DNA from 4 places in the Chromobacterium sp. W521 genome. Region 3 is predicted to be linked to each of the others. Evidence: predicted binding sites of a transcription regulator. Region 3 holds the regulator's gene; each other region holds the start of a gene.

Region 1 (7,233 bases), on a different contig from region 3:
TGCGCGCCAGCACGTACTTGGTGTTGAAGACGTTGAGGCCCTTGTTCTCCATCGCCCCCATATTGAAGTCGCCGACGGCGACGATCATATAGATGTCCAGGTCGTATTCCAGGCCAAAGCGCTGCTCGTCCCACTTCATCGAGTGCTTCAGGGACTCCATCGCATGCTGGGTCTTGTCCTGATCGGCGGGTTCGGTCCAGATCTCCAGCGCCACTTCGCGGCCGCGCATGGTGACGAATTTGTCCTTCAGCGCCGTCAGTTTTCCGGCTACCAAGGCGAACAGATAAGACGGCTTCTTATACGGATCCACCCACTTCACCCAGTGGCGCTTTTTGTCCACCATGCCCTCGCCCACCTTGTTGCCGTTGGAGAGCAGCACCGGGAATTTGTGCTTGTCGGCCATGATGGTGGTGGTGAACTTGGCCATCACGTCGGGACGATCCAGATAATACGTGATCTTGCGGAAGCCCTCCGGTTCGCACTGGGTAAACAGATTGCCGTTGGACGCGTACAAACCCATCAGGCTGGTGTTGGCCGCCGGATCAATCTCGGTCTCCACTTCCAGGATGAAGCTGTCGGGCACGCCGCGCACGGTCAGTTGTTCGTCGGCCAGCGCGTAGCCGCTTTCGTCCAGACGCTCTCCGTCCAGCGTTACCGCCACCAGCGCGGCACTGCCGTCCAGCACCAGATCGTCCTGGCGCGCGGCCTTGTCATTACGGGTTACCACCAAGCGCGCGTGCACGCGGGTGGCGTCGTCTTCGATGTCGAAGCTCAGATCGACCCGGTCAATCAGAAAAGCGGGGGCTGCGTAGTCGTTGCGGTACTTGACTTGCGGCTGTTGAGCCATGTCTACGTCTCCTTCGATGCCGGCTGCGCCGGTCTTGGCTGGAGGGGAACGGCGCCTGGGAACGGCGCCGTCCCGATGAATGTTAGCGGCGCAGCCACCGGGCGCCGTCGTCCTGCAACAGCAACCGACAGGCGTCGGCAGGCGCGGCTTGCAGCTCCACTTGCGCGCTGATCAGTTCGTCGCGGCGGAACCAATGCAGTTTAAGCTTATCGCCCGGCTGATAACGCGCCAGCGCCTTGTCCAGATCCACCGCTTTGAGCTTGTCTATCGCCACGATCACGTCGCCCCCGGACAGGCCGGCGCGCTGCGCCACCCCGCCGTCGTAGACGTTGATCACGCGCACGCCCTGGGCCTCGGCCACCGCCTTGACGCCCAGGCTGGCCGGAGCCGGCTTGCCGTTCAACACCAGGCCGCCGCGATCGCCGGCGTTGGCGGCCGGCTCAAAGCGCAGTTCCACGCCCTGGGTAGCCAGCAGCTGGGCCAGCGGCAAGGGCTCGACGCCGCGCAATGCTTGATCGAAGAAGGCTTTGAGATCCAGGCCGGTAACGGCCTGCGCCTGTTTTTCCCACTCGTCCTCGGCCAAACCCTTGCCGTCGTCCAGCCACTTGCGCCACAGCGCCCGCATCACATCGTCCAGCGACTGACGGCCCTGGCTGTCGCGGCGTATGGTCAAGTCCAGCGCCAACGCGGCCAGCGCGCCCTTGGTGTAATAGCTGACGATGCTGTTGGGGCTGTTTTCGTCTTGCCGGTAATACTTGGTCCAGGCTTCGAAACTGGATTGCTCCAAGGTCTGCTTCAGGCGGCCGGCGCCGCGCTCCACGCCGCTGATGGTCTCCGCCAGCAGGCCCAGATAGCGCTTTTCATCGATCAGACCGCAGCGCACCAGGCTCAGGTCGTCGTAATAGGAAGTGATGCCCTCAAAGGCCCACAACAAACGGGTGTAGCCCTCCTGGTTCAGATCATAGGGCGTGAACGCCGCCGGCTTCATCCGCTTGACGTTCCAACTATGGAAGTATTCGTGGCTGATCAGACCCAACAGTTTCAGATAGCCGTCGCCGATCTCCTCAACGCCCTGTTGCGGCAAATCGTCGCGATTGGCCACCAGCGCGGTGGAAGCGCGATGCTCCAGACCGCCGTAGATGTCTTTGCCGACGAAAAGCATGAACACATAGCGTTCGAACGGAGCCGGCTCGCCAAACAATTTGATCTGGTATTCGCAAATTTTCTTGGTGTCGCGCGCCAAGCGCTTGAGGTCGGCGCGGAAACGACCGGAGACAACGAATTCGTGCGGTACGCCGCAGGCTTTGAAGCTGACTCGCTCGAAGGCGCCCAACTCCACAGGATGGTCGATCAACTCGTCGTAGGAAGCCGCCTGATAGCCGCCGAAGCCGGTTTTCTTGTCCGCGCCGCGCGCCGGCAGACTGGTCGCCACTTTCCAATCGGCGTAGGCCTTGCCTTCCGGCGGCAGGATCTCCACCGCGCAGGCCTCGTTTTCATAGCCGTCCACCGCCAGGAAAACGCTGCTGCCGTTATAGAAGCCGCGCTCCGCGTCCAGATACGCTCCGCGCACGGACAGATCAAACGCATAAACTTTATAGCGCAGAACCAGCACGCCCTTGACCGACGCGGCTTGCCAGCTGTTTTTTGTCAACTGGACCAGCTGCACCGCTTTTCCCGCGGATTCCGCGCGAATTTCCACAATATGCCTGGAGAACTCCCGGATCATGTAACTACCGGGAATCCAAGCCGGCAAGGAGAAAATCTGGCCGTTCTTTGCGGGTTTGGAAACGGTCAGGACGACCTCGAAAAGATGCGCCTCAGGGGCGCGGGGACATAGGGTGTAGCGGACGGAAACGGTCATGATCTGCCTGCAATCGTTGCAAAACCTTCTGATTTTAGCACTTGCCGCGGGTAAACGCTGCGTTTTATGACATCTTGATCCAGGTCAAGAAGGCTGGGCCGCCAGACAATACAATCTCGCCAGTAGCAACAGTATTTGCAAGAACTGTCACGCTCGCTTGAGACATAAATAAAGACAAATGGGAAAGCGACATCCCCGGCCGTCCAAACTGGCCCGATATGGGTAATTGATTTAGAATGCCGGGTTAACTAAATGGGGAAATTGCGCTGTCGCAATACGGGATGAACTGCTAATACAGACATCAGTACCGCTGCGATCTGGGTCAAGCGCTTGATTTTAATAAAAGTCGTTTTCCCTACGGCTTCGTCTGGATACAGTCACATCAGTACAGATTGGGACAGTCGCCCGGACTTCAAGCCGTCGATTAGATATGTCACGTTCTGAGTTAGCAACCTTGGAGAAAACCCTAAATGGAAACGCAATCCACTTATAACTATAAGGTGGTGCGCCAATTTGCCATCATGACCGTCGTGTGGGGCATTGTCGGCATGTTGGTGGGCGTCATCATTGCGGCCCAACTGGTCTGGCCCGATTTGAACTTCGGCCCCTGGTTCCACTTCGGCCGCCTGCGCCCGCTGCACACCAATGCGGTCATCTTCGCCTTCGGCGGCTGCGGTTTGTTCGCCACTTCCTACTACGTAGTGCAGCGTACCTGTAACGTCCGGCTGATCTCCGACAAGCTCGCCGCCTTCACCTTCTGGGGCTGGCAGCTGGTGATCGTGCTGGCCGCCATCACCTTGCCGCTGGGCCTGACCACCAGCAAGGAGTACGCCGAGCTGGAATGGCCGATCAAGCTCCTGATCGCGGTGATCTGGGTTGTTTACGCCATTGTTTTCTTCGGCACCATCGCCATCCGCAAGGTCAAGCACATCTACGTGGCCAACTGGTTCTACGGCGCCTTCATCCTGGCCGTGGCCCTGCTGCACATCGTCAACTCCGCCTTCGTGCCGGTGTCGCTGTGGAAATCCTACTCCGCCTACTCCGGCGCCGTGGACGCCATGGTGCAATGGTGGTACGGCCATAACGCCGTGGGCTTCTTCCTGACCGCCGCCTTCCTGGGCATGATGTACTACTTCATCCCGAAACAGGCTGGCCGTCCGGTTTACTCCTACCGCCTGTCCGTAGTGCACTTCTGGGCGCTGATCTTCACCTATATGTGGGCCGGCCCTCACCACCTGCACTACACCAGCCTGCCGGACTGGACCCAATCCGTAGGCATGGTGTTCTCCCTGGTGCTGCTGGCTCCGAGCTGGGGCGGCATGATCAACGGCATCATGACCCTGTCGGGCGCTTGGCATAAGCTGCGCACCGACCCGGTGCTGAAATTCCTGGTGGTATCGCTGTCCTTCTACGGCATGTCCACCTTCGAAGGCCCGATGATGTCGATCAAGACCGTCAACGCCTTGTCTCACTACACCGACTGGACCATCGGCCACGTGCACTCCGGCGCGCTGGGCTGGGTGGGCTTCATCACCATCGGTTCCATGTACTACCTGATTCCCCGCCTGTTCGGCCGCGAATCCATGTTCAGCCTGAAGCTGGTTGAAGCCCATTTCTGGCTCGCCACCGTCGGCGTGGTGCTGTACATCGCCGCATTGTGGATCTCCGGCGTGACCCAGGGCCTGATGTGGCGCGCGCTGAACCCGGACGGCACCCTGACCTACGCTTTCGTTGAGGCGGTCAAAGCCACCTATCCGTACCACTTCGTGCGTCTGCTTGGCGGCTTCCTGTACCTGCTCGGCATGTTCCTGATGGCCTACAACACCTTCCGCACCGTAACCGCGGGCCGTGCCGTAGACGCCAAGATTCCGGCCATCACCGCCCACGCTCATTGAGGCGCAAGGAAACATCATGGATAAGATACAAAAACTGATCGAAGAACACGTCGGCTATCTGATCGTGTTCACCCTGCTGGTCGTCAGCGTGGCCGGCCTGGTGGAAATCCTGCCGCTGGCCTTCCAGAAATCGACCACTCAGCCGGTGGCCGGCGTCAAGCCCTACACCGCCGTGCAGCTGGCTGGCCGCGACATCTACATCCGCGAAGGCTGCCACACCTGCCACACGCAGATGATCCGTCCGTTCCGCGCTGAAACCGAACGCTACGGCCATTACTCCGTGGCCGGCGAATCGGTTTACGACCACCCCTTCCTGTGGGGCTCCAAGCGCACCGGGCCGGACCTGGCCCGCGTAGGCGGCCGCTATTCCGACGAATGGCATCGCGTGCACCTGGTCAACCCGCGCGACGTGGTGCCTGAGTCCAATATGCCTGCCTTCCCGTGGCTGGCCAAGAATCTGGCCGACGCCGACAGCGTGCCGACCAAGATGAAGGCGCTGCGCCTGGTTGGCGTCCCATACACCGACAAAGACATCACCGAAGCCAAGGCTCAGGTGGAGGGCAAGTCGGAAATGGACGTGCTGGTCGCTTACCTGCAAGGCCTGGGCCTTGCCTTGAAGAACGTTCGTTAAGCCATGGACTGGGTAACCATCGGACGCTCGCTGTTCACGGTAGTGTGCTTTGCATTCTTCATCGTGGTGCTGGGCATCGCCTACAGCAAGCGCTCCAAGAACCGGTATGAGGACGCGGCCAACCTGCCCTTCCTCGACGACGACAAGGTGCAGGAAGCGGAACAAGACCAAGCTTCCAACGGAGCAAAAAAATGAGTGATTTCGTGAGCGAATTCTGGAACATCTGGATCACCGCGATCGTGCTGGGCGGCCTCGTATGGCTGACCTATCTGGTGTTTTCACAATCCAAGATCAAGGTGCAAAAGGGCGAACAGGTTGAGATCACCGGCCACGTGTGGGACGGCGACCTTTCCGAATACAACCACCCGCTGCCGCGCTGGTGGATGTTGATGTTCTACGTGACCCTGGCCTTCGCCGTGGTCTACCTGATTCTGTACCCTGGCCTGGGCACCTGGAAAGGCGTGTTTGGCTGGACTTCGGTAGACCAGTACAAGAAGGAGCGCGCGCAGGCGGAAGCCAAGTATCAGCCGCTGTACGACCAGTTCCTGAAACAGGACGTCAAGGCCGTAGCCGCCGATCCCAAAGCTCAGGAAATGGGCAAGCGCCTGTTCCAGACCTACTGCGTGCAGTGCCACGGCTCCGACGCCCGCGGCGCCAAGGGCTTCCCCAACCTGACCGACAGCAAGTGGCTGTGGGGCGGCGACGTCAAGGACATCCACGCCACCATCTCCGAAGGCCGCCACGGCCAGATGCCGGCCTGGGGCGCGGCGTTCGGCGAGGAAAAGGTCAAGGACGTCGCCAACTACGTGCTGTCGCTGTCCAAACGCAAGCATGACGCTGAACGCGCGGCTCGCGGCAAGGAAACCTTCGCCACGGTCTGTGTCGCCTGCCATGGCCCGGACGGCAAGGGCAACCAGCAGTTGGGCGCGCCCAACCTGACCGACAACAACTGGTTGTACGGCGGCAGCGAGAAAACCATCATCGAAACCATCACCAACGGCCGCAACAACCAGATGCCGGCCTGGAAAGACTTCCTGGGTGAAGGCAAAGTACACCTGTTGACCGCTTACGTCTGGGGCTTGTCCAACAACCCCAAAGCGCCGCAATAAACCGGTACTGATCTACTGCCCGCTCATGCGGGCAGTATTCTTTCGCGAGGATGTTATATGATTTCATATAACATCTCCGCTCCGATGCAGCCGCGCATTTCGCCAAGCCCATACCCCCATGGCCTTGGCCAAATCCGCAGAGAAGGAAACGCCCATGTCCGATTCGCTCAAGGAAATCCCGATCAAGGTAGAACCGCCGCGCCAAGCCGGCTCGCAGCCCGAGGCCACCGAGACCGTTTCTCTGTACGAGTCGCAAACCAAGATTTATCCGCGTGCCGTCAAAGGCCTGTTCAACAATCTGCGCGTGCTCTTCGTCGTCGGCACCCAGTTGGTTTTCCTGGGCTTGCCCTGGCTGAACTGGAACGGACGCCAGGCGCTGCATTTCGATCTGATCGAACGCAAGTTCTATCTGTTCGGCCTCACCATCTGGCCGCAGGACTTCGTCTATCTGGCCGCGCTGCTGATGTGCTGCGCCTTCGGCCTGTTCACTTGGACCACCATCGCCGGCCGGCTCTGGTGCGGCTACTCCTGTCCGCAGACGGTTTACACCGAAATCATGCTGTGGATAGAACAATGGGTGGAGGGCGACCGCGGCAAGCGCATCAAGCTGGACAAGGCGCCGATGAGCGCGCGCAAGTTCCGCCTCAAATTCACCAAGCACAGCCTGATGATCCTGTTCTCGCTGTGGACCGGCTTCACGCTGGTGGGCTACTTCACGCCGATCCGCGACCTGGTCGCCGCCGCGCCCCGCTTCGACTACGGGCCGTGGGAAACCTTCTGGATGTTCTTCTACGCCGGCTTCACCTATCTGCTGGCCGGCTTCATGCGCGAACAGGTCTGCAAATACATGTGCCCGTACGCGCGCTTCCAGAGCGTGATGTTCGACGCCG
Region 2 (7,233 bases), on a different contig from region 3:
TGCGGGAGTTGGGACTGCCGGTGCTGTTGCGCAACGCGAATCGCGACAATGGTTGGTGCGTGGCCATGGTGGAGCCCAGCGGAGAGCGCAGCTTCATCTCCATCACCGGCTGCGAAGGGGAGTGGAGTCGCGAGCAACTGGACGCGTTGCCCTTGCCCGCCGACGCCTTGGTGTACGCCAACGGCTATGAACTGGCGGGAGAAGGCGGGCGGGCGCTGCGCGCCTGGCTGTTGGCCTTGCCGTCGGAACAGTTGCGGGTGATCGACCCCGGTCCGCGCGTCGCCTTGCTGGAGCCGGCGTTTCTGTCCAGCCTGAGCGAGACGGAAACCTTATTGACGTTGAACCGGGACGAGATCGCCATATTGTGCGGCCAGGGTGATCCGGTGGCGGCTGCACAGCGTTTCGCCAAAGACTACCAGTTGACGCTGATCTGCCGCTTGGGCCAGGACGGCGCCTGGGTCTGTCCGGGCACCTACGACCCATGGCATCTGCCCGGCTATCAAGTTTCGGTGGTGGACACCATAGGCGCGGGCGACGCGCATTGCGCCGGTTTGTTGGCCGGTTTATCCAGCGGCTGGCCGCTGCATTACGCGGTGGATCTAGGCAATCGGCTGGCCGCCTGTGTGGTGGCGAGCGCCGGACCGGACGCGGCGACGGATTGGGACAGCTTGAACCGCCGCTTCCCCGCTGCTTGCCTGTGAGCCGCCTTAGGGGGCGTGTGAAGCAAGGGAGGCCGGCTGGGCGCGGATAACGTGGCAAAAGACAGACGGATAGGAGTGGAAACGCCGCAATTGGCGTCAAGTGCTGGACATAAAGGGGCATTACTTAGTACTCTCCCACCCTCGTGAGCGCCTGCCCGGCAATGGGGCGCCCGGAGGATTCCGTTTGGCGCTTTCCTCCATTGCGTCAAGTTGGCTCCGCTGTCGACAAGCAGGGCGGGCCGATGGGTGCGGGGTCATGGCCCTGTCCCGGCAGGCCGCCCGCTTGGGTCCGGCTCCCGGATACCCTGCATGATTGGAAATTTTTCACGGCGCGCAGACGTCTTGTCTGCGCGTGTTGGTCAAGCCTGGTTACGATGTCGTCATTTTTTCGCCAGCTGTCAAGCTGGCCGGGCGGCTGGTTGCAGCGCTTCGCTTGATTAGGCAGCATGCGCTGCTTTTGCATCAATGGATCTAGATAGAAGTTCATGAAGCCAAATACTGAAACGGCACTCGGTGCTGCACTTAAGTCCGCTGTACAAAGTCTGTCCAAGAAAAAGCAGACCGAGATGATCGCGGATCATGTTTACAGCAAGTTCGACGTTTTCCGCCAGTTTCGTCCGCTGGCCTTGGGCATCCATGAGAGCCTGATCGCGGCCTTGCCGCAGTTCGACTCGACGCTGATCTCCCGCGTGGTGGCCAATCACTGTCGCAAGCCGCGCTACGTCAAGTCACTGGCGCGCGGCGGCAAGCGTTTCGATCTGGCCAACAAGCCGGTGGGCGAAGTGAGCGCGGAAGAGAAAAAGGCGGCGGAACAAATGTCCGCGCCCAAGCCGGCCCCGGCCCCGGCTGCTGCGGCTCCGGCCGAACCCGCTGGCGACGCCGCGGAATAAGCGTGCCGCGGCCTCGTGGCAAGAACGTAAAACAGCCTGACAGATCCGTTTGTCAGGCTGTTTTGCATTGGCGAGGCGGAACATTGGCACCGGCGAGGCGGTCGCAGCAGAACGCGCCGCGCGGCGGCGCCGAATCAGGACAGGAGTAGAATACCCGGCATGAAACGTCTTTTCTTGTGGGCCGCCATGGCCCTGAGCTTGTCCGCTTGCAGCGCGTTGCAACAACTGGGCGCGCCCATCAGTTCGCATCCTTCCTCTCCGGCCAAGGGCCGGCAGCAGACGGCTCCGGCGCCCACCGCCAAGTCGGACGCTTTGTTGCGTGAGGCCAACCGTTTGGCAGACAAGGTCAAGAGCGGCGAACTGACCAGGCTGGCGGCTGCTGATCAGTTGGGCGCATTCCGGCTCAAGGCAGTGGGGTCCAACCCCGTCGACGACAACACCTTCGCCATGTACCGCTATCTGACGGTGGAGCGCGAGGCGGGGCGCATTGATCAGGATACGTTCCGAGCCAAGATGGATGAGCGTTTGCGGGAGTGGATGAGGCGCTGGCCCAAGATGAATCCCAAGCCGGCGGATCCCGCGTTCACTAACTTCCTGCTCAAACTCTACGGCTTGCCGGCCTTGGGAGCTTGAACATGGGCAAGAAAGCCAAGCCGGACGCTGCCGGCTGTCCCTGCGGACTGGGCGGCGATTACGCGGCCTGTTGCGGCCGTTACCTGAGCGAGGGCGGCGAGCCTGCGCCCACGGCGGTGGCCTTGATGCGTTCGCGCTATACCGCTTACGCGCGCGGCGACGAGGCGTATCTGCTGGCGAGCTGGCATCCCAGTACCCGGCCGCAGGCGCTGGACCTGGCCGCGGATGCAGGCGTGGTCAAATGGCTGGGCCTGGAGGTGCTGGCGACAGAGGCCGGCGGCGAGGCCGACGCCGAAGGGTGGGTGGAGTTTACCGCGCGCTATAAAGTGAGCGGCAAGGCCGAGCGCATGCGCGAGCGCAGCCGCTTTGCGCGCGAGGACGGCCGCTGGTTCTACGTGTCCGGCGAGTTGAGCTGAACTCGGTTCAGGCGGCGGATGTCGGCAGCAGGCTTTCGATCACGCGCTCCAGCGCCGCCGGCTTGACGTAGGGGGCGAAACGCCCGCGGATGCGCCCCTCGCCATCGATCAGAAACTTGGTGAAATTCCATTTGATGCGCCGGCTGCCCAGTAGACCAGGCTTGGCGGCGGCGAGATAGCGCCATAGCGGATGCGCATCCGCTCCATTGACATCAATCTTGGCGGACAAGGCGAAACTGACGCCAAAGTTCTTTTGACAGAACTGACCGATGGCGGAGGCGTTCCCCGGTTCTTGGCCGCCGAACTGATTGCAGGGAAAGCCGATGATTTCGAGGCCTTGATCGCGGTGGCGCTGGTACAGTTGTTCCAGGCCTGCCAATTGCGAGGTGAAGCCGCATTCGCTGGCGGTGTTGACCAACAGCAGCACTTTGCCGCGATAGTTCGCCAGCGGCAACGTCGGTCCGTTTAAAGTCTCAATGGAAAAATCATATATGTCCGGCATGTTTCCGCCCTTCGCCAAAGCGAAGATCATGGCAAGAAACCGGAAGAAGAGCAATTGAGCAGGGAGATAAAAAAAGGGGCGCAACGGCAAGGGGGAACCGCTACGCCCCAAGAAGAAATCAATTGCTGTACAAGGGCCGACCAACCGGGAAAGTCAGCTAACCCTCTGTTTATCCTAGAACATTAAGGTGAAATTGCGAGGACGGATTTGGCGTTGTTTAAATGACAAAGGGATGGCCAGGCCATCCCTTTTTTGCAGGTGGGAAGCGGTTCAGGGGCGCGGAAGCGTCACGCCCACCTGGCCCATGTATTTGCCGGCGCGGTCACTGTAGGACACGTCGCAAATTTCATCGGATTCAAAGAACAGCACCTGGGCCACGCCCTCGTTGGCGTAGATTTTGGCCGGTAGCGGCGTGGTGTTGGAGAACTCCAGGGTTACGTAGCCTTCCCATTCCGGCTCGAACGGGGTGACGTTGACGATGATGCCGCAACGGGCGTAAGTGGACTTGCCCAGGCATACGGTCAACACCGAGCGCGGAATGCGGAAATATTCGACGGTGCGAGCCAGCGCGAAGCTGTTGGGCGGGATGATGCAATAGCCCTTGCCGGAGACTTCCACGAAGGAGTTGGGGTCGAAGTTTTTAGGATCGACGATGGTGCTGTTGATATTGGTGAATACCTTGAATTCGTCGGCGCAGCGGATATCGTAGCCGTAGCTGGAGGTGCCGTAGGAGATCACCTTCTGGCCATCCACCATCTTGATCTGGTTGGCCTCGAAGGGTTCGATCATGTTGTACTCGTCCGCCATCCGGCGAATCCATTTGTCCGATTTGATGCTCATTGTCTTTGGCCCGTAGCTTGTCGATTGATTGTCCGCGATTTTAACCGCAAGCGCTGTGGGCGGCTATCGATAATCCAAGGCTGATCCGGATAGGACAATGCTATTGATGCAGGTCAAGCAGCGCGGGAATTGCCGCGGTTGGCCGATATTCGCGTGGTTTGGCTGGATATACTAATGCAAACCATTCTCGTTATTGATCGGATCATCATGTTGACTTTGGATGTATTTCCCGCTGGCCGCCACGGCGTGGTCGACCGTCTGGAGCTGGCCGAAGAGGCCATGCGTCGCGTCGCCGCCTTCGGTCTGACGCCGGGGTGCCGTTTTTATTTGCGCCGGGCGGCGCCCTTGGGCGGACCTTTGTTGCTGGATGTCGGCGCCACCCGCTTCCTGCTGCGGCGCAGTCTGGCGCGTTTCATCGTGGCGAGGGTGGAAGCATGAAGCGTTTCGCCCTGATCGGCTTGCCGAACACCGGCAAGTCCACTTTATTCAACCGCCTAACCGGCATGTCCCAGCGCGTTGGCAACTGGCCGGGCCTGACCATAGAACTGAGCAGCGCGCGGGTGTTGCTGGGCGGCCACATGGTGGAGTTGGTGGATTTGCCCGGCGTTCATGATTTAACCGGCTATTCCGACGATGAGGCGGTGGTGCGCGACGTGTTGCTGGCCAGCGCTTTCGACGGCGCCATCCTAGTGCTCAACGCCAGCCAGTTGGACCGGCAATTGCCGCTGGCTTTGCAGGTGTTGGCCAGCGGTCTCAATTGCCAGCTTGTGCTGAATATGGCGGACGAGGCCAAGGCATTGGGCGTGAGCCTGGACGTGGAGCGTTTGTCGGAACGTCTGGGCGCGCCGGTATCGCTGGTGTCGGCCAGACATATGCAAGGCTGGCCGCCGCTGATGGCGAGTTTGAACCGGCTGGCCAACGACGACGCTCCAGCCGCGAGAGCCATGCTGGACGCGGTACCGGATACCCAGGCGGCGATGGCGGAGGCCAAACACTTGCTGGACGGCTGCTGGGCCTTGCCGCCGATGCTGCCGGCGAGGCTGACCGAAAAGATCGACCACTGGCTGATGCATCCGTGGCTGGGTTTGCCGCTGTTCTTCGCATTGATGGCGCTGTTGTTCAATCTGACTTATCAGATCGGCACGCCTTTGCAGGAGCTGGCCGGGGCCGGGCTGGACTGGGTCAAGGAGCAGGCGCTGGCGCCCTTGCTCGCGCCGTTGCCTGAGATTGTGCAGAGCCTGGCGCTGGACGGGATCTGGCAGGGCGTGTCGACGGTGCTGACCTTCGCGCCCATTTTGCTGGTGTTCTTCGTACTGATGGCGATGGTGGAGGATTCCGGCTATCTGGCGCGCGCCGCCTATCTGACCGATGCCTTTATGGCTCGATTGGGGCTGGATGGCCGCGGCTTCGTGATGCAGTTGATGGGGTTTGGCTGCAATGTGCCGGCCATCCTGGGCACCCGGGTGATGCGAGAGCGCAAGCAGCGGCTGCTGACCATGCTGGTGATTCCATTCTCGTTGTGCTCGGCGCGACTGCAGGTGGTGGTGTTTTTCGCCGGATTGCTGTTCACGGCGGCGCAGGCGCCGTGGGTGTTGATGGGGCTTTATCTGATGAGCTTCGCCGTCGCGGTGTTCACCGCTTGGGTGTTCAAGCGTCGCTACGCCGGGGGCGAGGCCTTCTTGCTGGAAGTGCCGCCGTATCGGCTGCCCGGCTTGAGCCATTTGCTTGGCCGGGCGGTGGGCGAGGTGCGGGCCTTCCTGCAGCTGGCTTCCAGCTTCATCCTGTTGGGGGTGGTGTTGGTCTGGTTGCTGACTCATGTGCCGGCCGGCGATGGCAAGACGCTGGCCGACGTCTTGGGCAGCCTGTTGGCCCCAGTGTTGGACCCGATCGGCATTCGCCACGAGCTGGCGGCGGCCTTGTTGTTCGGTTTCATCGCCAAGGAAATTCTGCTGGGCAGCCTGGCTGTGATCTACGGGGTGTCGGAGGCGGGTCTGGGCGCTGTCCTGCTGCAACATCTGGACTGGCGTTCGGCGATGAGCTTCCTGATCTTCACCTTGATCTACGTGCCTTGCCTGTCCACGGTGGCGGCGATGTACCGCGAGTCGCGCAGCAAGTCCTATACCGCGATGGCGGTGGCGTGGTCGGTGGGCCTGGCCTGGCTGTTGTCGTTCGTGTTTTACCAAGCCAGCGTGCATCTGTGGCCTTGAGGGCTTAGAATGAATGGCTTGCGAATTCCGTTCGCGCCGGCGGATAGCCGGCGTCATTGAACTACAACAAGAGGTCGTTATGCAAGGTGATCCCAAAACCATCGAGTTGCTGAACGAACTGCTGGCGGAAGAACTATCCGCCGCGGACCAGTATTTCATCCACGCCGAGATGTACAAGGACTTCGGCCTGCACAAGCTGTTCGAGCGCATCGACCATGAACGCGAGGACGAGCTGTCGCACGCGCGGGTGCTGATCGCGCGCACCCTGTTCTTGCAAGGCAAGCCCAATGTGGCCAAGCGCGTGCCCATCGTGGTGGGGGAGAACGTGCGGGCGATGCTGGCCAGCGATCTGGAAGTGGAGTACCGCGTCGGCAATCTGCTGAAAAAAGTAGTCGCCCACTGCGAGAGCGTGAAGGACTACGTGACGCGTCAGGAACTGATGGTGTTGCTGGAAGAGACCGAGAACGATCACGCCCACTGGCTGGAGCAGCAGCTGCGTCTGATCGATATGGTGGGCGAACAGAACTACATTCAGTCACAAATGTAAGCGCAGGGTATGTTGACCTTGAGACGGCCGCCTTTCGAGCGGCCGTTTGTTTTGCCGCCGCCGCGCGGGTTTTGACATGGCGCAGCATGGCCGGGCCCGTCTCCGTCTATCATCGTCGGCAGATAAATTTGCCGGAGGGCGCGATGTCGCTGGATCTATCCGTTTCCTGGCTGGGCATGAAGATGTCCAGCCCCTTGTTCAACGCTTCCGGCGTCTATTGCCGCACGCGGGAGGAACTGGAGCGGGTGCGCCGTTCCGCCGCCGGCGCGGTGCTGACCAAGAGTTGCACGCTGGAAGCGCGCGCCGGCAATCCCGAGCCGCGTTACCGACGCACCGCGCTGGGCAGCATCAATTCCATGGGCCTTCCCAACGAGGGCTACCGCTATTATCTGGACTACGCCCAGGCTTACGACGACCCCAAGCCGCTGTTCCTGTCCGTGTCCGGCATGACGCTGGACGATACTCTGACCATTCTGGCCGAGCTGGCGGCGCTCAAG
Region 3 (7,233 bases):
CAAGCGCTGCATCAGCCTTACCACGGGTGTTGTCATGATTTCGCTCCTGACTGTGGCGGAGACGCACGCAATGTGGACGTCTGCTTCGCCAGTTCCGGAATAGGCAATTTTCACGGGCTGCGATTGCCGCATGAAATGCGATGGCTTGTCGGATGAGGCGCTTATCAGTTCGTTTAGCTAAGGGGTCTGAGCTTTGGTTTGTCTGGCTAGGGCGAATAACCGGCAATAATGCCTGGGGCATCGAAAATGACTTTGGATTGTTTTGGCATTGGGTCAGCGTCCGGCTATTCGGAACGATTCAATGACAAAGGCGTGCTTTGAAACGGGGGAATGGACGTTTGTGAGGCTTTGGCCAAGATTGCCCGGCATTGCCAGCAATCACTCTATTTTGCTAAATTCGCCGGGTTTTGCATCGAACAGTCTGACGAAGCAGTGTCCTGAACCAGGCGACCCGACGGTCGCGGGGAACGGTTTCGTCAAGACTGCAATTTTCAAGCCCGGCGCCAAGACCGCGGCGAGGACAACCTTCCTGTCTGCAATCCTTCCGGCGCGCGTCGCCTATTTTCCAGATTGCCACGCTCAGAGCTTTATAGAGGATCCATGGACTTGCTTCATTCGTTTATCAATGCCGCCAATGATGTGATTTGGGGCAAAGTGCTGATTGGCCTGTTATTGGCCGTCGGCTTGTATTTCTCGCTGCGCTCCGGCCTGTTGCAGTTGCGGCTTTTTGCGCGCGGCTGGCGCGAGATGATGGGCGGCCGCGGTGGCCACCGCAGCAAGGACGACATCTCGCCGTTTCAGGCCTTCGCCACCGGCCTCGCCAGCCGTGTGGGCACCGGCAACATCGCCGGCGTGGCCATCGCCATTGCCGCCGGCGGACCCGGCGCGGTGTTCTGGATGTGGCTGACCGCCATGCTGGGCATGGCCAGCGCTTTCGCCGAATCGACCTTGGCGCAGCTGTTCAAGACCAATCACCATGACGACACCTTCCGCGGCGGTCCGGCCTACTACATCCAGAAAGGCCTGGGGCAACGCTGGCTGGGCGTGATCTTCGCCTTGTGCCTGATTCTGGCTTTCGGCTTGGTGTTCAACGCGGTGCAGGCCAACTCCATCGTGGCGGCCACCGAGGGCGCCTGGGGCTGGAACCGCTATATGGTGGGCATCGCCCTGGTGGTGATGAGCGCGCCCATCATCTTTGGCGGCGTGCGTTCGGTGGCGCGGGTGGCCGAATGGCTGGTGCCGGTGATGGCGGCCGTCTATTTGCTGATGACCTTCTATGTGTTGGCGGTGCATGCCGCCGAGTTGCCCGGTCTGATTGTGTTGATCGTCAAGAGCGCTTTTGGTCTGGAGCAGGCCGCGGGCGGTTTTGCCGGATACGCCGTGAGCCAGGCGATGATGCTGGGTATCAAGCGCGGTCTGTTTTCCAATGAGGCGGGCATGGGTTCCGCTCCCAACGCCGCCGCGACGGCGACCTCGCGCCATCCGGCAAGCCAGGGCGCGATCCAGATGTTCGGCGTCTTCATCGACACCATGGTGATCTGTACCGCCACGGCGGCCATCATTCTGTTGTCCGGCGTGCATGATCAGGGTTTGAGCGGGGTGGCGCTGACGCAGAAGGCCATCGAGGCCCAGTTCGGCCCGATCGGGGCGTCCTTCTTGGCGGTGGCGATGTTCCTGTTCGCCTTTTCCACCATCATCGGCAATTACGCTTACGCCGAGGGCAATGTCGAATTCATTCGTAGCAACAAGTGGATCTTGTTGGTGTTCCGACTGATCGTGCTGGCGATGGTGATGTTCGGCGCGGTGGCCAGCTTGCCGCTGGTATGGGACATGGCCGACTTCGCCATGGGCTTGATGGCCTTGATTAATCTGGTGGCCATTGTGTTGTTGTCGCGTTACTTCTTCATCGTGTTGAAGGACTATGAGCGTCAGCTGAAGCAAGGCGAGTCCACCCCTGTGTTCAAGGTGGCGGATTACCCGGAACTGGCGGCCAAGGTGGAAAAAGACATCTGGTAAGCCTTTGCCAGGCTCCAACGATAAACAGCCCGCGTTTAGACGCGGGCTGTTTTGTCATGGGATTGGCTTAAATGGTTTTGGAGTAGCGAGCCTGGGTGCGGCGCTCGCGCAGGTGCTTATCGAAGATCATCGCGATATTGCGGATCAGGAGACGGCCCTTGGGTTCCACCATGATGAAGTCGCCGTCGAAGGACAGCAGCCCCAGTTGCTGATATTCGCGGATCTGCGGCAACTCTTCCGCAAAGTACTCGGCGAAGTTGATGCCGTGAATTTCCTCCAGCGCTTCCACGGACAGCGAGAAACGGCACATCAGACCCTGGATGATGCTGCGGCGCAGGATGTCGTCATTGTCCAGCGTCAGCCCGCGCAGCACCGGCAGATGGCCGCTGTCCAGCGCCGCGTAGTAGCTGTCCAGATCTTTGGCGCTCTGACTGTAGCAGGGGCCGACCTTGCCGATGGAGGACACGCCAAGGCCAATCATGTCGCAGTCCGCATGCGTGGAATAACCCTGGAAATTGCGCTGCAGCCGGCCCTGGCGCAAGGCGGAGGCCAGTTCGTCGTCCGGCTTGGCGAAGTGATCCATGCCGATGAACACATAGCCGGCGTCGGCCAGGCGTTGCACCGAGTCCTGCAGGATGTCCAGCTTGGTTTCCGGCGACGGCAGATCGGCCTCGTTGATGCGGCGTTGCGGCATGAACACGGTGGGCAAATGGGCGTAGTTGTACAGCGCCAGCCGGTCCGGTCCTATGGCGATCACTTTGTCCAGCGTGCGACGCACCGATTCACGGGTCTGCAAGGGCAGGCCGTAGATCAGGTCGACGCTGACGGATTTGAAGCCGGCGTCGCGCGCCGCCTGGATCACCTCTAGAGTTTCCGCTTCGGACTGCACGCGGTTCACCGCCTGCTGCACCGCGGGCTCGAAGTCCTGAATGCCGACGCTGATGCGGTTGAAGCCTAATTCGGCCAGCTTGAAAATTGTAGCCGCACTGACTTTGCGCGGGTCTATTTCTATGGAATACTCCCCCTCCTTCAAGAACTCGAAATGAGTCTTGAGCAAGGTCATCAATCGTTCCAGTTGCGCGTCGGACAGGAAAGTCGGGGTGCCGCCGCCGAAATGCAGCTGTATCACCTGCTCTCGGCGCCCCAGACAGGAGGCGACCATCTGGACTTCCTTTTCCAGGTAGTCCAGATACAAGTCGGCTTTGCCGCTATCCTTGGTGATGATCTTGTTGCAACCGCAGTAGTAGCAGATAGTGTTGCAAAAAGGTATATGAGCGTACAATGATAAAGGTTTCCGGTTGGCGCCGATGCTGCGCTGCCGTAGCCAGTGGATGTAGTCTCTTTCGGCAAAACCCGGCGTAAAGCGATCTGCTGTCGGGTATGACGTATATCTAGGACCTGTCCCGTCGAGGCGTTCAATCAGAGCGCGGTCGAATTCAAAATGGGCAGGAGAAAATGGGTGGGTGGTCTTCATGTCGTATTTGGATGGCAAAACCTCTGGTGGACTGGTAAATTTGCGGAAATCCTGCGAATTTCGCTTTGATAAGGGTCAAGCTTCGTCGCAAGCTTGTACTAAACATGCCATGTCCGATCAGAACCATATCTCTTTGCATAACCTGAAGGTCTCCTGCTCCAACTGCAGCCTGAAGGAACTCTGTCTGCCAGTGGGGCTCAACCGCGAGGAACTGACCCAGCTTGACGCAGTGATCCGTCAAAGCCGCCGTTTGAAGCGCGGCGAGTACCTGTTCCGCAGCGGCGAGGGCTTCCGCTCGCTGTTCGCGGTGCGCACCGGCTTCTTCAAGACCAGCGTGGCCAGTCAGGACGGCCGCGAGCAGGTGACCGGCTTTCACATGTCCGGCGAACTAATGGGCTTGGACGGTATTTCCGCCAATGTTCACGGTTGCGACGCCATCGCGCTGGAGGACAGCGAGGTGTGCGAGTTGCCGTTCAGCCGCATGGAGAGCCTGGGCCGCGAAATTCCCACCTTGCAGCACCACTTCTACCGACTGATGAGCCGCGAGATCGTTCGCGATCAAAATGTAATGTTGCTATTGGGCAACATGAAGGCGGAAGAACGCCTGGCCGCCTTCCTGCTCAATTTGTCCCAGCGTCTGTCCACTCGCGGCTTCGCCGCCAATGATTTCATCCTGCGCATGAGCCGCGAGGAAATCGGCAGCTTCCTGGGTTTGAAACTGGAAACCGTCAGCCGCACGTTGTCCAAGTTCCAGCAGCAAGGCTGGATCACGGTCGATCACAAGCACATCCAGTTGGTGATGGTGGATGAGTTGAAGGCGCTGATTTCCGGCTGCGCTCACGCCAACGGTCATTGATCCCGCCGCTTCTGCGGAGCCTCGAAAGACGCAAGGCGTGTTTATGATCTCGCGATACAAGAGGAGGTCAGGCGAAAACGGCTGAGAAAGCGGATCGTAAACAGGTTCTTAGAGCCAGTTCAAAATCTAGCGAGCAAGAGCGAGACAAGGCGAAAACCGCTGAGAAAGCGGAATGGTCAAGTGGTACATGAGCATTTCGAAGCGGTACTCACCGTGGGGCGTATCACGAAGCGCAGCAGATTATGAACAGCCTCTTAGGCAAGCCATGAGGCTTGCCTTTTTCATTGCGGCGGCGCGCAGTCCGCGATTTGCCGCAACAAGCGCGACAACGGCGCTTCTTGAGGCCATCCCGGCGGAACGGCGAAGCCTCGCGCCACTTCATGCCAGTCGCCGTCCGGGCCGGGTTGCAGTTCGGCAAGCAATTGCGGTGCCTCTGCCTGTTCCAGCCGCGCGCGCAGTTCCGCCGCATCGGCGGTGTGTTCCCGCGAGAGGCGCGCAGGCGCCAGCCAACTGAGCCTGGGCAGCCAGGCCCAGCGGGAGTCCGCGTTCAACGCAGGCCAGTCGCCGCGCAGCGGCCAGTATTGCCCGTATAGCGGCAGGGCGCCGGGCGGCGGTTCCGGCGAGGTGTCTTGAGCGTGGAACAGCCAGCCGCTGAGCCGGGCGCCGACCGCGCAGCCGGCAAAGCCTTCCGGCAGCGTCGCTTGCGCCGCGGGGTGGCGGGATAGACGCAGTTGGGTCTGCAGCTTATGGGCTTTCAGCGCCCAGGCGTCGCGCAGGCTGGGACCGGTCAGCGTATCGGCGCTGCGGCCCAGCTGCAGGTAGAACTTGCTGGCGGCTTCCAGATGCAGCGGTTGGCCGTCCAGGCGCAAAAGGAAGTCGAATTCTCCGACGGTGCGGCCGTCTGGACCGCGCACAGGCAGATTGCTGGCGACTAGTTCGATGTGCGGCGCCAAGCGGAACCAGAACGACAGCAAGCGCTCGGCGTAATGACCCAGGCGGCGGGTGGGCTGGCGCGCCAGCCAGTGCCGCAGCTCGTCGGGATGAGCGTCCAGCGCTTGCAGCAGCGCCGGGCCGTCGGGGCCCAGCAGCCGGTGCGGCGGAATGTCCGCGCCGCTTTTCCAGGGGGAGGGCGCGGTGAGAAGAAAAGCCAGATCGCGCACCGCCGGATGCGCGTAGGGCAGGGTGAATGGCGGCCTATTCGCCATTCGGTCCGGGCGCGTCGCGACGGACTTCGCCGTCGGCAGCGCGCTGCACCTGTTTGAGGAAGCCGCGCAGGATGTCGATCTCCTCGCGCAGCATGCCGGCGCGGTTGAACAGGGTGCGCATCCGGCGCATCATCCGCTCGCTGTTGCGGCGGCGGAAGTAGCCGATCTTGTCCATGGTCTGTTCCAGATGGCCGCAGAAGCCCTCCACCTCGCCCAGCGCCGCCGCGTCGCTGTCGGCGCGCAGATAATCGACGTCCACGCCGGTGTGACTGAACAGCTCGTAGGTCATGACCTGCACCGCCATCGCCAGATTCAGCGAGAAGTAGTCCGGATTGCCGGGGATGGTGACCAGACGGTTGCACTGCTCGACTTCTTCGATCGACAGGCCGAAGGTTTCGTTGCCGAACACCAGGGCCACTTGTTCGCCGTCGCGGGCGCGGGCCACTAGTTCAGGCGTGGTTTGGCGTGGGGTGGACAGCGGGGTGGTCAGCTCGCGGCGGCGGCTGGTCAGCGCGCAGGCGATGGTGACGTCTTGCAGCGCCTCGGCCAGGCTGGGCACCACGGTGGCGTGTTCGAGAAGATCCACCGCCCCGGAGGCCAGCGTATTGGCTTCGTCGCTGGGAAACACTTTGGGTTCAACCAGATAGAGCCGGCTCAGGCCCATGGTCTTCATTGCCCGGGCGGCGGAGCCGATATTGCCGGGGTGGTTGGGGCGAGCCAACACCACGCGAATGTTTTTCAGAAAATCAGGTACTTGGGGTTTATTCATCAGCAGTTTCACATTAAAATAGCCGGCTTATCGAAAAAGCCCGCGCGCCGTTTTGCGCGCAAGGCCAGCGCTTGCCGGATGGGCAGGCATGCCGCCTTGCCCGATTGCGCCGGGTTTTTCTTGTTCCTTAACCCAGATTGTTACTAGCAGACGTCGCGTCATGTGGCGGACGTTTGTCATGGTTGAAAGTGTAGAGGCCGTCAATGCATCCGATGCTCAATGTCGCGGTGAAAGCCGCTCGCCGCGCCGGCAGTGTCATCCAGCGCGCGTCGCTGAATCTCGACGCGGTGCGCGTAGAGCGCAAGAAACACAATGACTTCGTGACCGAAGTGGACCGCGCCGCGGAAGAGTCCATCATCGCTTCCATTCTGGAAGCTTATCCCAAGCACGCGATTCTAGCAGAAGAGTCCGGCGCGAAAGGCATCGGTTCGTCGGAATACGAGTGGATCATCGATCCCATCGACGGCACTACCAACTTCCTGCATGGCCACCCGCAGTACGCGATTTCCATCGCGCTGGCGCACAAGGGCCAGGTGCAGCAAGCCGTGGTCTTCGACCCCAACCGCAACGATCTGTTCACCGCCTCGCGCGGGGTCGGCGCCTTCCTCAATGATCGCCGCATCCGCGTATCCAAGCGCTTCATGATGAATGAGTGCGTGATCGCCACCGGCTTCCCGGTGTCCGACCAAAGCTATATCGACCAATACCTGGGCATGCTCAAGGACGTGCTGGCCAAGAGCGCTGGCGTGCGTCGCGAAGGCGCGGCCTCGCTGGACCTGTGCAATGTGGCCTGCGGCCGCGTGGAAGGCTTCTGGGAGCTGAATCTCAAGCCCTGGGACATCGCGGCGGGCAGCCTGATCGTGCAGGAAGCGGGCGGCATCGTTACCGATTTGTCCGGCGAGCAGGGCTGGCT
Region 4 (7,233 bases), on a different contig from region 3:
GTTTTCATTGTCCTTGCCGTAATGCGCCTGCGGGCCGGACAAGGGCGAGGCGAAGCCGATCTTGACCAGGGTTTCGGCAGCGGCCGGCCAGGCGCTTATCAGCAACACGGCGCCAGCGAGCGCCGCCCGCAAGGGGATAATGGGTTTCATCTCGTCTCTCCTTTGTTTTGACATGGGTGCTGCCGAAGGCAGCCCGGCGCCGCGTGGGCGACACCGGGCCTGACTCTAGTTCACGTACCAGATGGTCTTGGTCTGTTGATATTGCTCCAGCGCTTCCAGGCCTTTATCGCGGCCGCCGAAGCCGGACTGCTTGAAGCCGCCGAAAGGCGTGGTGATGTCGCCTTCGGAAAAGCCGTTGACCGACACCGTGCCGGCGCGCAAGGCGGCCGCGACGCGCTGCGCGCGCTTGACATCGCGGGTGTACAGCGAGGCGGCCAGGCCGTAGACGCTGTCGTTGGCCAAGCGCACCGCCTCTTCCTCGCTGTCGAAGGTGCTGACCGCCAGGATGGGCCCGAAGATTTCCTCTTGGAAAATACGCATCTTGGCGCTGACCTGATCGAAGATGGTGGGCTCGATATACCAACCGCTGCCCAGCTCGGCATGGATGCGGCCGCCGTGGACCAGCCGCGCGCCCTCGGCCTTGGCCGCTTCCAGATAGGCTTTCACCCGCTCGAAGTGGGCTTGCTCCACCAGCGGGCCGACCTGAACCGTAGGATCGGTGGGCAGGCCCAGCTTCCAGCCGGCCAGCCGCCGCTTGAGCTTCTCAAGCAACTCGTCCTTGACCGCGGAAGCGACAATCAAGCGCGAGCCGCAGCTGCAGTTTTCGCTCATATTCCAGAACGCCGCGGCCAGCACATCGTCGACAATCTCATCCAGCGCGGCGTCCTCGAACACCAGTTGCGGGCTCTTGCCGCCCAGTTCCAGCACCACTTCCTTCAGATTGCTCTCGGCGGCGTATTGCAGAAACAAGCGTCCCACTTCAGTGGAGCCGGTGAAGGACACCATGTCCACATCCGGGTGCCGGCCCAGCGCCTCGCCCACCGCCTGCCCGGAACCGGTGACCAGGGTCAGCGCGGCGGCGGGGATGCCGGCCTGATGCGCCAGCTGGGTGATGCGATAAGCGCTGAGCGAGGTCTGCTTGGCCGGCTTCACCACCACTGAATTGCCGGCGGCCAGCGCCGGAGCCACTTTCCAAGCGTACATCTGCGCCGGGAAGTTCCACGGCAGCACCGCGCCCACCACGCCTATCGGCTCCTTGACGATGAAGCCCAGCGCTTCCGGCCCGGTGGGCGCCACCTTGCCGTAGCACTTGTCTATCGCCTCCGCGTACCAAGCGAAGGTGTCCAGCGTGGCCGGCAGGTCGGTGTTCAGGCATTCGGTGATCGGCTTGCCGGCGTCGATGCAGTCCAGCGCCGCCAGTTCCTCCACGTGTTCGCGCAACAACGCCACCCACCGTTGCATCGCCTGCTTGCGCTCGGCCGGCGGCCGGCGCGACCATTCGCCGGACTCGAAGCATGCGCGCGCCGCCGCCACCGCGGCGTCGACGTCGACGGCGTCGCCGGCGGCGACATGGCCGATCAAGCTATTGTCCATCGGCGTCATATTGTCCAGCCGCGCCCCCCTGCCCTCATGTCCGGGGATCAGCAAGCCGGCCCATAAGCGCCCTGCGCGGGCGCTCTCGAATACTGCTTCCTTGCTTAATGGCATCTCGTTCTCCCGTTAGCGATCAAACGCGGCCAGCGCGTCGAGAAAAGCCTTGGCTTCCGCGCCCGGCAAGGGCAGCAAGGGCAGACGCACATCTCCGGCGTCGACGCCGTGACGGCGCACGCCCAGTTTGGCCTTCTGGTTGTAACCGCCGGACTCCATCGCCTGGATCGCCGGATACATCGCCGCCATCAGCGCGCGCACTCGCGTCCAGTCTTCGGCCTTGGCGGCGTTCAACATCGCCACCTGCTCGCCGGGGAAGACATTGGCCGCGCCGCTGATCCAACTGCGCACGCCCCAAAACAGGAAATCCGCCGCCTGGTCGTCGCAACCGCAGATCACTTCGAAATCCGGCAGCCGCGCCTGAATCAGCGCCAGGGCGCGGCTGAAATCGCCGCTGCTTTCCTTGATGCCGACGATATTGGGCACGCGGCTCAACTCAATCACGCTGGCGACGTCGATGGAGACGCCGGCGCGGGCCGGAAAGTTATAGAGAATGATGGGCAGCGCGCTGGCGGCGGCCACCGCCTTGAAGTGAGCGATGATGCCGGCCTGATCCGGCAGGCTATAAGCCGGCGGCGCCAGCATCAGCGCCTCGTAACCCAGCTCCGCCGCCTGACGCGCGCGCGCTATCGCGCCGCGGGTGGACAGGTCGTTGGCGCCGGCGATCAAGCGCAACCGGCCCTTGCCCGCCTTGGCCACGCACTCCAGCACTTGGCTGCGCTCGCCTTCGTCCAAGGCGTAGTATTCGCCGGTGGTGCCGCAGGCGACGATGCCGGCGACGCCTTGTTCGATGAAGCGCTCGACCAGTTGCCGCAGCGCCGCCAAATCCAGGCGGCCGTCGCGGTCGAACGGTGTAACGATGGGGACCAGAATGCCTTGTTGTTGCATAGGGTGTTTCCTTTGTGCTTGAGGGTGGACGGAAGCCGCGCGGCTCACTCCAGCGTCGCGATGGGGCCGCGGCGCTAAAAACGCGCCAGGCGGTACGGATGCAAATCCAGGCCGCTGGGACGCTGCAACACCATGTCGCGCAGCAGCGCGCCGGTGGTGGCGGCCAGCGTAAGGCCCAGGTGGCCGTGACCGAAGGCGAAATACAGGCCGGCGCGATCCGGCGCGGGGCCGATCACCGGCACGGTGTCAGGCAGCGACGGCCGGTTGCCCATCCACAACGTCATGTCCTCGGTGGAGAAATCGCCGACGATGCCGCGCGCTTTGTCCAGCAGGATCTCGGCGCGCCGCCAATCCGGCGCTGCGTCGCGGTGCGCCAGCTCCACGGTGCCCGCCAGCCGCAGCCCGCCGTCGGCCAGCGGCAGAATCACAAAGCTTTCGCTGGCGCACTGGATGAAATGACGCAAGGCCACGCCGGCCTTGGGCAAGTTGACGTGATAGCCGCGTTCGCTTTCCAGCGGCACCCGGTAGCGGCACTGGCGGGTGAAACGGTCGCTCCAAATGCCGGCGGCGACGATCACCTGCCCGGCAGCCAGCATGCGGCCGTCGGCGCAGACCACGCCGTCCACCTTGCCGCCGCGCTCGCTCAAGGCGGCCGCTTCCGCTTGTTCGAAAACGCCGCCGACGGCGACGAAGGCATCGAGCAGGCCTCGGCTAAATAGATAGGGATCGTCGACATGGGACCAGGCCGCCACCTTGACCGCGCGCGCCCATCCATCCCGCAGCGCCGGCTCGCAATCCTGAACGGCAGCCTGATCCAGCGTCTGCCAGGCCACGCCGTGCTCGGCCTTGCGTCGCCAAGCCGGCAAGGCCCGTTCAAGTTCGGCCGCATCGCGGTACAAGGTCAGCGCGCCGTGCCGCCGCCACATGCCGTCCAGGCCGGCCCGCGCCACCAGCGGCGCGTAGTCGGCGGCGGCTCGGTTCAACAAGGCCGCCAGCGCGCGGGTCAGCGAAGCCACCCGCGCCGGCCGGCTGGCCAGCGCAAAACGCGCCAGCCACGGCGCCAGCGTCGGCAGATAACGCCAGCGCACCGCCAGCGGCCCCAGCGGGTCCAGCAGCCAGCCAGGCAACCGCCGCCAGACGCCGGGCTCGGCCAGCGGGATCACATCACTGACCGCCAGCGCGCCGGCGTTGCCGTAGCTGGTTTCCCGCGCCGGCTCGCCGCGGTCCAGCAACAACACATCCAGGCCGGCCAGCCGCAATTGCAAGGCCGTGGCGATGCCCACGATGCCGGCGCCGACGACAATGACTCGCTCGCTCATGCTCAGGCCACCTCGAAGCCATGAACATAGGGATCGGCGTCGTCCAACAGGATGCGGTTGTACGCTGTGAAGCGCGCCCAGCCCTGCACCGAAGGCACGATTGCCGGGTAATCTCCAACCTGGGTCTCCGCCAGCACTCGGCCAACGAACTGGCTGCCGATAATGCTCTCGTGGACGAAGCTTTCACCAACGGCGAGCAGGCCGCGCGCATGCCGCTGCGCCAGCCGCGCCGAAGTGCCGGTGCCGCATGGAGAGCGGTCTAGCGCCGACTCGCCGTACAGCACGGCGTTGGCCGCGCTGGAGCCGGCGTTCTTGGGCGCGCCGGTCCACAGGCAATGACGGACGCCGCTGATATTCGGGTCCAACGGGTGGACGATGTCGTAATGCCGGTTCAGGTATTCGCGCAGTTCACGCCCCATCTCCACCAGTTGCGCCGGCGAATAATCCGCCATGTCGCGGTAGCCCGGCTGCGCCTCGACAATGGGATAGAAGTTGCCGCCGTAGGCGATATCCACTCGCAAGCGGCCCAACGCCGACACCTCCGCCTCCACGTCGCGCAAATAGAGAAAAGACGGCACATTGGTCAGCGTTACCGCGGCGACCTTGCCGCCCTCCATCCGATATTGAGCCGCCACCTTGCCCGCTGGCGTGTCCAGGTTCAACACCCCGGGCTCGGCCGGCCTCACCAGCCCGTGTTCCAGCGCCATGGTGACCACGCCTATGGTGCCGTGGCCGCACATCGGCAGACAGCCGCTGGTCTCGATGTACAGCACCGCGATATCGCAATCCGCCCGCGTCGACGGATACAGGAAGGCGCCGGACATCTGCGCATGGCCGCGCGGCTCGAACATCAAGCCGGTGCGTATCCAGTCATAGCGACGAATGAAGTCCAAGCGCCGCTCCGCTTGCGTCTCGCCTTCCAACTTCGGGCCGCCGTTCACTACCAGCCTTACGGGGTTGCCGCAGGTATGCCCATCCAGACATTCGAATTCGCGCACCGCCATGTTCTTGCTCCTCGCATGTGATGTGGCCACTCTAACCCCGTCATTTTTTGAATACAATTTTTACAGTTCAAGATGGAGATGCGCCAGCGTAGAGAAAGCATTGATTTACATTAAATTAGATTTTTTATTCAATAAAATCATTGCTTTATGTTTTGTTGCTTTTTATCATCTTGCATTGCAGCATGTTTGATATCATGGAAAATCGTGATAACCATGCAAAAAATCATCAATATTTGAATACAAAAATACACACCAATCCGTAAACAGAACCTACAAAGATCAAAGCCGGCCGCAATCAAGCCGCCCTTGCCTTGCCATTGCCGGCCCACTCCGCGCCTGTGATAATTTGAGGATTCCAACCGTCGACACCGCCATGCCTCGAACCACCGCCCCGCGCCAAACCCTCACCGCCACCACGACCGACACACTGCGCCAGCGCATCTTGCTGGGAGAATGGCCGGCCGGCACTCAACTGCGCCAGGAAGCGCTGTCCAAGGAACTTGGCGTCAGCCGGGTGCCGCTGCGAGAGGCGCTGCGGCAACTGGAGGCAGAGGGCTTGGTGGCGATTACCGAGCGGCGCGGCGCGGTGATCGCCCAACTGTCGCTGCCGGAAGTGATGGAGTTGCTGCGGGTAAGAGTGCTGCTGGAATGCGATATGTTGCTGGAGGCCGTGCCGCGGCAGACTCAGGCGGATCTGGATGCGGCCGGGGCGCTGCTGACGCAATTTGAAGAAGCGCTGCGCCGACGGGATGTCGGCGCCTGGGGCATCCTGAATTCACGCTTCCACCTAGCGCTTTATCAGGCGGCCAACCGGCCGCAAACCCTGGCGCTGATAGAGCAGCTTCACAACCGCACCGACCGCTACACGCGGATGCAGATTCTGCTGACCAATTTCAGCGACCGCGCCCACCGCGAACATAGCGAAATGCTCGAATTGTGCCGTCGCAAGGATGCAATCAGCGCCGCAGCCTTCTTGCGACAGCACATTCTGAACGCGGAAGAGGCTCTGGAGGCCTGGTATCAGGAGCACCAGAGCGAAACCGGCCGCAATGCGCGCAAGCGGCCCTGAAACCCACCTGGAAAAATTCCGCAAGGGCTTGGTTTCAAACAAAAAAGTCCTGAAGCACACTATATCCAATGACTAAAATAATGATATTGACATCATTTTTCAAGCCATTTGATTATAATCAATTAATGTACAGTTTTGAAAATGCTATACGCATTAAAATAACAGAAAAACATATTATTCCAACGGTTTAACAACACGCAAAACCCACACAACTATTTGTTTTTTAATTAAAAACAAATAGACCACCCTCTTGCCGCACTCACTGACGCAGCCAATCTGTATACATCTGATTACAGAAATCTGTACATTGCCTGTATCCATACAATGCGATAACAATGCTGCGACAATTTAAAAGCGATTCATCATAGTTAGACTACGGCAGACGCCATATAGTCTGATTGTCTGACTAAAATCAGACGCGACAAAATCGCTCGCAGCCGGAAAAGACTGTCCACTCTCCGGCACCTCTTTCGTGTCAGCAGAACCAGAACGAGCTATTTCGATGCCAAATTTAGACAGAAAATATGACATTCAGAAATTGAATGCAGATCAAATCGCCATTAACATCAATGGCAACACCGTCGTCGCCGCGCAGGGCGAGACCGTACTCAGCGTGCTCAACGCCGTTGGCTTGCGCCGCGTCAGCCGCAACGACAGCCAGCAAACCATGGGTTCCTACTGCGGCATGGGGGTATGCCACTGCTGCCTGGTGCGCATCGACGGCCGCTACAAACGCCGCGCCTGCCAGACAGTGGTGCAAGCCGGCATGACCGTGGAGACCGCGGCCAACCGCATTGAACTGGAGGGCCTGCAATGAGCATGCGCCCCATCATCGTCGGCGGCGGCCCCGCCGGCATGGCCGCCGCCATCGAGCTGGTCAACCATGGCCAGCCCTGCACGCTGATAGACGAAGCCTCGCGTCTGGGCGGCGTGGTTTACCGCGGCCCCTTGCGTCAAGGCGTGACCCTGGACTACCTGGGCGAACGCTACCGCGACGCCATGCAAGCTCTGCACTCGGAGTTCGCCAAGGTCAGCCACGCGGTAGAAGTCAAACTGAACACCCGCATCGTCGGCGGCGAAGCCGGCCAATGGCTGTACGCGTTGAATGAACAAGAAAAGGTCGAGAAGATCGACTTTGAGCAATTGCTGCTGTCCGCCGGCTGCCATGAGCGCAGCGTGCCCTTTCCAGGCTGGACCCTGCCCGGCGTGATCATGCTGGGCGGGCTGCAATTGCAGATCAAAAGCG

Evidence for each region. Region 3 encodes FNR, which switches genes on or off when oxygen is low (the NO sensors DNR and NnrR bind a similar motif). Its sites were predicted from a motif close to TTGATNNNNATCAA; they were not measured.
Region 1: ccoN (cytochrome-c oxidase, cbb3-type subunit I) is a predicted target of FNR. The motif match lies at 3,039-3,052, and genes of this name have one in related genera.
Region 2: ACUXV1_RS18050 (FeoA family protein) is a predicted target of FNR. The motif match lies at 4,086-4,099, and genes of this name have one in related genera.
Region 4: ACUXV1_RS11170 (4-hydroxyproline epimerase) is a predicted target of FNR. The motif match lies at 5,019-5,032, and genes of this name have one in related genera.

What each region holds. Positions count from the first base shown of each region.
Region 1 covers NZ_JBRBAF010000004.1:139,520-146,752, reverse strand. Annotated here, with positions in the region: gene pepN (aminopeptidase N) at 1-847, opposite strand, end outside; gene ACUXV1_RS07200 (M61 family metallopeptidase) at 930-2,708, opposite strand; gene ccoN (cytochrome-c oxidase, cbb3-type subunit I) at 3,179-4,603, shown strand; gene ccoO (cytochrome-c oxidase, cbb3-type subunit II) at 4,620-5,234, shown strand; gene ACUXV1_RS07185 (cbb3-type cytochrome oxidase subunit 3) at 5,238-5,429, shown strand; gene ccoP (cytochrome-c oxidase, cbb3-type subunit III) at 5,426-6,343, shown strand; gene ccoG (cytochrome c oxidase accessory protein CcoG) at 6,498-7,233, shown strand, end outside.
Region 2 covers NZ_JBRBAF010000011.1:109,313-116,545, forward strand. Annotated here, with positions in the region: gene ACUXV1_RS18020 (PfkB family carbohydrate kinase) at 1-701, shown strand, start outside; gene ACUXV1_RS18025 (ProQ/FINO family protein) at 1,187-1,591, shown strand; gene ACUXV1_RS18030 (hypothetical protein) at 1,751-2,224, shown strand; gene ACUXV1_RS18035 (YchJ family protein) at 2,227-2,640, shown strand; gene ACUXV1_RS18040 (glutathione peroxidase) at 2,648-3,142, opposite strand; gene dcd (dCTP deaminase) at 3,413-3,982, opposite strand; gene ACUXV1_RS18050 (FeoA family protein) at 4,157-4,420, shown strand; gene feoB (ferrous iron transport protein B) at 4,417-6,189, shown strand; gene bfr (bacterioferritin) at 6,269-6,736, shown strand; gene ACUXV1_RS18065 (dihydroorotate oxidase) at 6,880-7,233, shown strand, end outside.
Region 3 covers NZ_JBRBAF010000005.1:20,526-27,758, reverse strand. Annotated here, with positions in the region: gene ACUXV1_RS08625 (methyl-accepting chemotaxis protein) at 1-36, opposite strand, end outside; gene ACUXV1_RS08620 (alanine/glycine:cation symporter family protein) at 601-2,016, shown strand; gene hemN (oxygen-independent coproporphyrinogen III oxidase) at 2,084-3,490, opposite strand; gene fnr (fumarate/nitrate reduction transcriptional regulator Fnr) at 3,600-4,346, shown strand; gene ACUXV1_RS08605 (DUF1853 family protein) at 4,628-5,551, opposite strand; gene ACUXV1_RS08600 (RNA methyltransferase) at 5,541-6,320, opposite strand; gene ACUXV1_RS08595 (inositol monophosphatase family protein) at 6,524-7,233, shown strand, end outside.
Region 4 covers NZ_JBRBAF010000006.1:165,425-172,657, reverse strand. Annotated here, with positions in the region: gene ACUXV1_RS11190 (branched-chain amino acid ABC transporter substrate-binding protein) at 1-150, opposite strand, end outside; gene ACUXV1_RS11185 (aldehyde dehydrogenase) at 226-1,707, opposite strand; gene dapA (4-hydroxy-tetrahydrodipicolinate synthase) at 1,720-2,595, opposite strand; gene ACUXV1_RS11175 (NAD(P)/FAD-dependent oxidoreductase) at 2,670-3,914, opposite strand; gene ACUXV1_RS11170 (4-hydroxyproline epimerase) at 3,917-4,918, opposite strand; gene ACUXV1_RS11165 (GntR family transcriptional regulator) at 5,292-5,987, shown strand; gene ACUXV1_RS11160 ((2Fe-2S)-binding protein) at 6,526-6,804, shown strand; gene ACUXV1_RS11155 (FAD/NAD(P)-dependent oxidoreductase) at 6,801-7,233, shown strand, end outside.